DNA from 2 places in the Paenibacillus sp. FSL R5-0908 genome. Region 1 is predicted to be linked to the other one. Evidence: riboswitches for the same ligand, from Rfam matches in the RefSeq annotation. Region 1 holds a riboswitch; the other holds the start of a gene.
What was found. A riboswitch is a leader RNA that binds a small molecule or an ion and turns the genes downstream of it on or off. The one in region 1 is predicted to bind preQ1.

Region 1 (4,378 bases):
ACAAGGGAGCCTGTTCGTTGTTACAGTTGTGGTTGCCTACAATTTCATAATAACTCTTTAAAATAGATCAAGGACCATCATTTATACATGGTTAAAGGAGCATGAAAACATGAATATTGACAAAATTCAAGATGACCTAGAGCAGCTAATGACTGCAGGAATAGTGAAAAGTCATGAGAATTTAAAAGATCACGTGTACACTAAAATGGGCGGCAAGGCTGATATTTTGGCTGCACCAGCTACTTATGATGAAATTCAAAAGATCGTTACATATGCAGAACAAAATGGGATAACCCTTACGGTACTTGGGAATGGCTCCAATGTGATTATCCGTGATGGAGGTGTACGTGGGATCGTTCTGCAAACGGCAGGTCTGACCGAAATGGGAATTCGCGACAATCTCTTATATGCGCAATGTGGTGCCAAAATAATTGATGTTTCCAGATATGCGCTTGATAAGGAGCTTACGGGTCTTGAGTTCGCCTGTGGCATTCCAGGAACTGTTGGTGGAGCGCTTTATATGAACGCAGGTGCTTATGGCGGTGAGATCAAAGATGTCCTGCATAGTGCACTAGCTATAAATAAGAATGGGCAAATGGTAACTCTGCAAGGTGATGAGCTGCAATGGGGATACAGAAAAAGTGTGTTCGCAAGCGGTGAGTACATTGTACTTGAGGCCAAATTTGCTATGACTTCCGGTGATGTTTTAACGATCAAGGCAAAAATGGATGAACTAACTTATTTACGTGAATCGAAGCAACCGCTGGAGTATCCATCCTGTGGGAGTGTATTTAAGCGGCCTCCTGGCCGTTTTGCAGGTCAGTTAATTCAAGAGAGCGGCTTACAGGGTACAAGAATTGGCGGTGCTGAGGTATCCAAGAAGCATGCGGGATTTATTGTGAATGCAGATAATGCAACAGCCAGTGATTACATCGGGCTAATCCACCATGTAAGAGCGACTGTGAAGGATAAATTCGGTGTGGATCTGGAAACTGAAGTGGAGATCATTGGAGAAGAATAAATGATAAGCAAAAAGAGCCCGCAGCGAACTGCGGGCTCTTTTTGCTTATCGTAATCATGTTCGTTTAATCTACTGAAAGGGTGTAATTAGCTCTGTCCGTAGTTATTTCTGCCTTGCGGTCGGCTAAGTCTACGATTTGAAGACCTTCAACAGCTAAATCATAAGTGGATTGTGGCAGGGATACCAGTTCACCATCGGCGTTAAGTGTGCTGCCGAAACCTCTTAATATCAGTGCACTTCCAAGATATTCATCAATAACATCGTCTGCACTCCGGAAATCTACGGACTCTAAATTGAAATGAACTTTATCCAAATCACGAAGTTCTTTCTTTTCAATAGCGATTGTTTCATTCAAATGATTGTTAAGCCAATCCATAAGCTGCTGTATACTTTGTTCCATAACATGCTCCCACCCTTAGCTCGAAGATTATTATGAATAAGTTACCCCTTTCTTAGGATTTGAATCCTTTTTTTTGCCACATCTTAATTAACCATATGAATAATTCATGTGATTAAAAAGAAATTCACGATCAAATGGCATTGTTTTTGAACTTCATAAATTCTACGTACGTAAAGAGTAGAACTTGTCAGGAGCGGGCTAGCCATGGTATAGTTCAAGACGCAATATGTTTTAAGAAGAAGTCTGCGCTAAAGTTATGCAGGAGAGGTTCGCGAACTCCCTCTATAAAAAACTAAGAATATATTAAACAGTACAAGCGGTTGCTGTCCTTTATCCGGACGATGCTTCCGTTTCTTCTTAGTGGAGCCAAGTTTTCGAAATCTCGTTCTTCTTTCCATTACCGGCCAAGGCCGAAGGAAAAGAGAGGGGTTTTTTGTCGTGTCAGAAGGAAGATTGAAAGAGGAAATGCAAGAAGTTACTTTGCTTGGTAATCAGGGAACACAGTACAAGTTTGGTTATGATCCAGACATTCTGGAGGTGTTTGATAACAAACATCCCGGGCGTGATTATTTTGTTAAATTCAACTGCCCTGAGTTCACTAGCTTGTGTCCTGTAACGGGTCAGCCGGATTTTGCCACGCTGTATATTTCGTATATTCCTGAACAAAAAATGGTGGAATCCAAATCATTAAAGCTGTATCTGTTTAGCTTCCGCAACCATGGTGACTTTCATGAGGACTGTGTCAACATTATTATGAATGATCTGATCTCACTGATGGATCCGCGTTACATTGAGGTATGGGGCAAGTTCACTCCGCGCGGAGGCATTTCAATTGATCCTTATTGCAACTATGGAAGACCGGGTACGAAGTATGAGGCGATGGCAGAACACCGCTTAATCAATCACGACCTCTATCCAGAAAAAGTGGACAACCGCTAAATTCCAACTTGTGATAAGGAGAGATTCATATGAACAAAAAAGCACTCGTCGTATTCAGCGGCGGACAAGATAGCACCACTTGCCTGGTTTGGGCATTGCAGCAGTATGAGGAAGTGCAGGTAGTTACCTTCAACTATAATCAACGTCATGCGGCTGAAATCGAAGTTGCAACAGAGATAGCAGCTAAGTTTAATGTAAAACAGCATATTCTTGATCTGGGGCTGCTTAATCAGCTGGCACCCAATGCACTTACCCGTCAGGATATAGATATCGTGGCTGGTGAAGGGGATGAGCTTCCAAGTACTTTCGTCGATGGGCGTAATTTGTTGTTTTTATCTTTTGCCGCCATATTAGCTAAACAACTGGGGTACTCCCATATCGTCACTGGGGTTTGCCAAACGGACTTTAGCGGTTATCCGGACTGCCGTGATGTTTTTGTGAAATCATTGAATGTTACGCTGAACTTATCTATGGACTATGAGTTTGCGATCCACACTCCCCTAATGTGGCTTGATAAAAAAGAAACGTGGAAAATGGCCGATGAACTGGGGTATTTTGATTATGTTCGCGAACACACACTGACCTGTTACAACGGTATTATTGGCAGTGGCTGCGGTACTTGTCCAGCCTGTCTATTGCGTCAGCGTGGTCTTGAGCAATATGAGGCAGAGAGAATGGAGGCCGGCTCTTAATGCTTAACGAGGTTTCAGTCTGCAAAATATTTACGTTCGACGCGGCACACCAGTTAGTGGGACACAAAGGGAAATGCAGCAATCTGCACGGACATACTTATAAGCTCGAAGTCGTGCTGAAGGGCAAACCTATGGCCGCGGAAGGCCACTCGGATGAAGGTTTTGTCATTGATTTTAGCGATATCAAAATGACAGTACAACAAAGCCTTGTAGATCGTTTAGATCACGCTTTTCTTGCCATGGGAAATGAACCTGTGTTAGAGACGTTAACGAATACGGGCTCCAAAGTAGCCTTGTTGTCTTTCCGCACCACAGTGGAGAATATGTCTTCATATATTGCTTACAAGCTTAAGCAAGCAGGGTTGCCATTGTACTCGGTAAAGCTATGGGAGACTCCAACCTCTTGGGCAGAGGTGCTGGCTGAAGATGTTCCGGATGAAGGGCCATCCTACCGTTTGTATGGAGGCTGTGACTGTGAGTAAGATTCCTGTAATAGAAATGTTCGGTCCAACTATTCAAGGCGAAGGTGCGGTAATTGGAGTGAAGACGATGTTTGTCCGCACCTATGGCTGCGATTATCGCTGCGGCTGGTGTGACTCCGCTTTTACTTGGGATGGTACGGTTAAGAATAAGGTTCACATGATGGAAGCAGAAGAAATCATAAATGAATTATTGGCGTTAGCTGGAGATAATTTCGACTGTGTTACGATTTCAGGCGGTAATCCTGCCTTGATTGGTGAAGGAATGGGTACCTTCATCAATCTGCTTCATGAGCGTGGAATAAAAGCAGCGATAGAAACTCAGGGGAGTAAATGGCAGGATTGGTTCAATGACGTGGATGTGCTGACAATCAGTCCTAAACCCCCAAGCTCAGGAATGACAACGAATTGGGAAATGCTAGATAACATCATGAGTAAGATGGAGAAACTGGGTCGTTCTACGCATAGCTTGAAGGTCGTAGTGTTTGATGATAAGGATTTTGATTATGCGAAAAACGTTCACCAGCGATATCCGAATGTGCAGCTCTTTCTGCAGCCTGGTAATGATGATGTCACGGAAGAGGGCAACATTTCTGCTCGGCTTCTGGGAAGGCTGGAGTGGTTGTTTAATAAAGTAATCGTGGATTCGGATATGAACAAGGTTCGTGTACTTCCACAGCTGCATGCATTGATTTGGCATAATAAGCGTGGTAAATAAAAGATTGATGAAATCGTCCGGGTATCTGCTTACAGATACTCGGTTTTTATTTTTAACAGTTGTAACTTCTAGCAGGTAGATAGTCTGTCCCAGTTTCTGGTATGATTTTGAAAAAAGCTCTTGGAGGTT
Region 2 (4,378 bases), 2.6 Mb from region 1:
AGTAATCGTCAGGCACGCCAAGCACCATCACTTCATCTATTTCCGGAAGAAACTCCAGCACCCTCTCTATTTCTTCTGGATAAACGTTCAGCCCTCCGGATATGATTTTATTCTTCAAACGTCCCGCCATATATAAATAACCAGCTTCGTCCTGATAAACATAGTCTTCTAAAATAAGCCATCCCTCTCTAAAAGCTGCTGCTGTCTCATTCGGTAATTGATGGTAGCCTGAAAATATCATATCACTACGCACATATAGCTGCCCAATCTCCCCAGTAGGGACTTCCCGGAACTGTTCATCACGAATGGAAATTTGCACCCCGGGATAAGGTTTGCCTACAGAGGTCGGATTATGCTCGGTCAGAACATCCAAATAACTAATATAACTCGCTTCTGAAGAACCGTAGGATTCATATAGGCGCGCTCCACCAAACACTTCCATGCCCCTTTTCTTGGACAACTCCGACCACTTTGCACCTGAGCTAATAATCGCATCAATCTGTATCTGCCCAGGTACAGCCTGCTGCATCATGGATTCGATCATTGTTGGTACGACGAACAGCACCACACCCGGAATTTGCCGGCACAGCTCTAACACCTGCGTGGCACTAAATTTTTGTGTGATATGAAAAGTTGCTCCACCATATAGACTCTGCATAACGGCGAATAAAGATAGGGAATGCACAAATGGACCTGGTGCCAAAACATCCTTCATAGCTTCCAATTCAAAAGCTATATTCGAGACCTCAAAGCTTTTTAACCATGATAAATGGGTACGCATATAACCTTTGGGCAACCCGGTTGTGCCTGAAGTAAAGCCAATAAATAATAATTCATTCGTCTCATCCAACTCAGCCTCCGGCTTCAGGGCAGCCAGCCACTGATCATAGGAACCTGTTCGTTCATTTGAGAAGGCCAGTGTTGGGATCGCTTGATCCTTGAAGACCAGATTCTTTGCGGTTTCCGGCTCGGCAAAAATCATTGTCGGCTGGCACTGTTCTATAATAACCTGCAGTTCATTAGCACTCCATTTGGGATCTAAGGGAATGGGAACACAGCCCGCATAAATCGCCCCCAAAAAAACCTCAACAAATTCAATACGATTCGTAGATAAAATCGCGATTTTGTCATGCCTCAGACCCTTTTGCTGTAAGCCATTCGCGATTCTCCGCATCGTTTCTACTAATGTGGCATAGGTATGACTTGCTTGGTCATGGGTTAAGGCAATGCTGTCGGGCTGCTGTGCTGCATGACGCAGTATAGGCACTACTAGATTCATCCTTGATCACACCTGTTCGTAATTTCTGTGACTACCGATTATATACATTCTCTTCAATCGGACTGCCCCGCAAGTCCAGCCCAGACCAAAGGATATGTGATAAGCGCCATCGCAGGCGCTCCTGTTAAACTAATCCGCTAGAATTGCTACGATAGCTTATTTTAGCTTTATATTATTTTTATGTACACATTTTCATGTAACTATTAAGTCCATCCTACAACTAAAAAAATAGCCAGCACGTATCGATTATGATCGGTACGCGCTGGCTGTATTGTTGTTTAGTCCTTCTTTTGAACAGATGATGGTGTACCCTCTTCAGCAAAAGTAAAGGTTCGGGCGATATATAAGATAGGTGTGCTTACTGCGGTTAGTAAGAACTTCGCTAGATAAGTTGTAAGCAAAATTTCAAGCCATACATTCCAGTCATACAAGCCCGCAAACGCAATGGTGCAGAAGATAAGTGTATCCACAAAGGAGCTAATCATCGTACTGCCGTTGGAACGAATCCACAGCTGACTTGAGGTGCTGTAATATTTACGAATCCAAGAGTACAACCGAACATCTAGGAACTGACTAATGAAGTAAGCAGTAAGACTACCCAAAGCTAGTCGAGGCATCAGCCCAAAAATCGTCTCCAAAGAAGACTGAGCGATATCGGTCTCCTGCGGCTTAAATACTAGTACCATCTGCATAATGACTGTAGTCATAAGCAAGGTGAAGAAACCAAACCAGACCGCTTTACGCGCTTCCGCTCTTCCGTACTTCTCATTAAGTAAATCGCTGGTCATATATAAAGTGACATACATCGTATTTCCGAGTGTCATCACAATATCAAATGGCATAGCAATCGTCTTAGCTACCTGAATGTTAGCAATTACAGTAGCAATACCTACCCAGGCATACATTCCACTTTTCCCGAACAGGCGGTAACAGAGCAGAAAAAAAGCAAAATTGACAATAACAAATAAAACTCCCCACAGCAAATTAAACATATTACTGAAATTCCTCCTAGTTTTGTTTACGCGGGATGGTTACGAACCGCGGCTTACAATATTAAATTTTCGGAACAAAACATTAATACTCTATCACAATAGCGCTAAACAATCCATAAAAATAATATTTTTATATGAAATTGGTAGTTCCAGTTCTTTTTTTTCGACAATTATCTAAAATAGTCAGCAATAATTCATTTTTTTCAGAAAAAAATGCTCTATAGGACAAAACTTTCACTATTCATCCAGAGGTTAATTCTATAGAATAGTATCAAACACCTTATTCCCGATCCATTTAGTAGAAATATGACATAACTATGGAATATATCTCGGGTCGCCAATTTCCAGCAGTTGGCATGGAGTATCTAGTGAAGACCAAAAAAGAAATGACCTCACCGTCCATAAAAAAAGGAGAGAACGATATGTTTCGTATCAAGCATTCGATCAGTCGCAAATTTACGCGTTTATTATTTGTTGTTCTGTTGCTCACGTCTCTTTTGTTAAGCACCAGCTTCTATTTTATCTCTATCAGTATCTTCAACAGCTATGTTATGCCGCAGATTAACAAAATCCTTACTGCCGCTGCTCAGGACGTATATAAGAATCTCAACGTAATGCACGCCCAGCAAACTCTAAATAAGAACGATCAGTCTGCCACCAATCTCGAGTTCTATTTTCAGGAAAAGAGGAAACAACATGGAGTGGAAACCATTTTTCTGGTCAATCTGAAAGGGAAAGAAGCTGAGATTCTATCCGCAGATCACGATGCAAAATTGCAACGGGCAGAAAGTGTCACCGTATCCTCTGCAATGCAACAAGCCTCTAAAGGAAAAACTGGACTAAGCGATACATATAGCGACGCGCATGGTATACATAAAACAGCTTATATCGGTATTCCCGGAAGTACGATGATCATCGGTGTAAGCAGTGACGTAAGCTTCATTCAAGAAAAAACAGACAGCATTCTATGGACAAGTGCCGGCATCACACTTCTGACGTTGATCATCGGCCTAACTGGTGCATGGTTTATGAGTGTGCGTATAACACGTCCAATCTCAAAACTGGCAGCTTATAGTGCCCGGCTCGCAGAGGGAGATTTCACCGAAGAATTATCAATTAAAGGAAATGACGAAGTTGCACAGTTGTCCGTAAGCTTCCAAGCGATGACCCAACGCCTGAAAGAAATGATCGGACATGTACTGGTAACCTCTAATACTGTCGTTGCAGATTCCAACTCTTTAAAAGAACGTGTTGAGGTTCTCAATGATATGGCAGAACACTCCAGCTCATCGGTAGTAGAAATCGGCAAAGGTAGTACGACTATCGCTAGCAGTGCATCAGATAACTCGAGAGCAATGGAAGAAATCAATTTAGGCATTCAAAGTATTGCCTCAGCAGCGAATGAAGTCACGGAGCAAATCAGTGAGGCTTCCGCTGAAGCAAGTGGCGGTAATGAAATTGCTCAAAGCGCTGTGCTGCAAATGCGCCAGGTTGAACGTGCTTCCCTACAGTCACTGGATCAGTTACAAATCATGAATGAGCGTTCAGTAATGATCGGAGAAGTCGTTCACAGCATTACTGAAATTACGAAACAAATCCAAATGCTGTCGCTGAATGCTTCAATTGAAGCTGCACGCGCAGGAGAGCATGGACGCGGCTTTGCTGTTGTTGCTGGAGAAGTACGCAAGCTGTCCGAACAATCACGCAACGCAAACGAACAGATCCGTGACTTCCTACTTGGACTTCAGGAAGATATGAGCCGCTCCGTTACCGAGATGAACCATGTGAATTCTGAGGTTGCCTCTGGAGTCGGCAAAGTAGCAGAAGCAGGTGATGCCTTTAATCACCTCCTGATTCTTATCCAAAGCATCAATCACAGCATCCAATCCGTATCTGCGGCTACACAGCAAATCTCGGCAAGTACAGAAGAAGTCAGCGCTTCCGTCGAAGAAACTGCACAAATTACATCCAGATCGCAAGAAAGTGCGGACACACTCGCTGCTAACTCAGAGCGGCAGCGCGTCGAACTGGAAGGCCATGCAGAAACCGTTAAACATCTGTACGAGCAAGCCAAGAAACTCCAAGAAGCTGTGCAGCAATTTAAGAT

Region 2: linked by a shared signal. The riboswitch ahead of MKZ09_RS06685 (queuosine precursor transporter) and the one ahead of queF (preQ(1) synthase) in region 1 are both predicted to bind preQ1.

What each region holds. Positions count from the first base shown of each region.
Region 1 covers NZ_JBBOUV010000001.1:4,122,613-4,126,990, reverse strand. Annotated here, with positions in the region: gene murB (UDP-N-acetylmuramate dehydrogenase) at 110-1,021, shown strand; gene MKZ09_RS18640 (hypothetical protein) at 1,086-1,421, opposite strand; PreQ1 riboswitch class I at 1,680-1,723, shown strand; gene queF (preQ(1) synthase) at 1,887-2,360, shown strand; gene queC (7-cyano-7-deazaguanine synthase QueC) at 2,390-3,052, shown strand; gene MKZ09_RS18625 (6-pyruvoyl trahydropterin synthase family protein) at 3,052-3,534, shown strand; gene queE (7-carboxy-7-deazaguanine synthase QueE) at 3,527-4,249, shown strand.
Region 2 covers NZ_JBBOUV010000001.1:1,484,079-1,488,456, reverse strand. Annotated here, with positions in the region: gene MKZ09_RS06690 (AMP-binding protein) at 1-1,279, opposite strand, end outside; gene MKZ09_RS06685 (queuosine precursor transporter) at 1,558-2,271, opposite strand; PreQ1 riboswitch class I at 2,282-2,327, opposite strand; gene MKZ09_RS06680 (methyl-accepting chemotaxis protein) at 2,694-4,378, shown strand, end outside.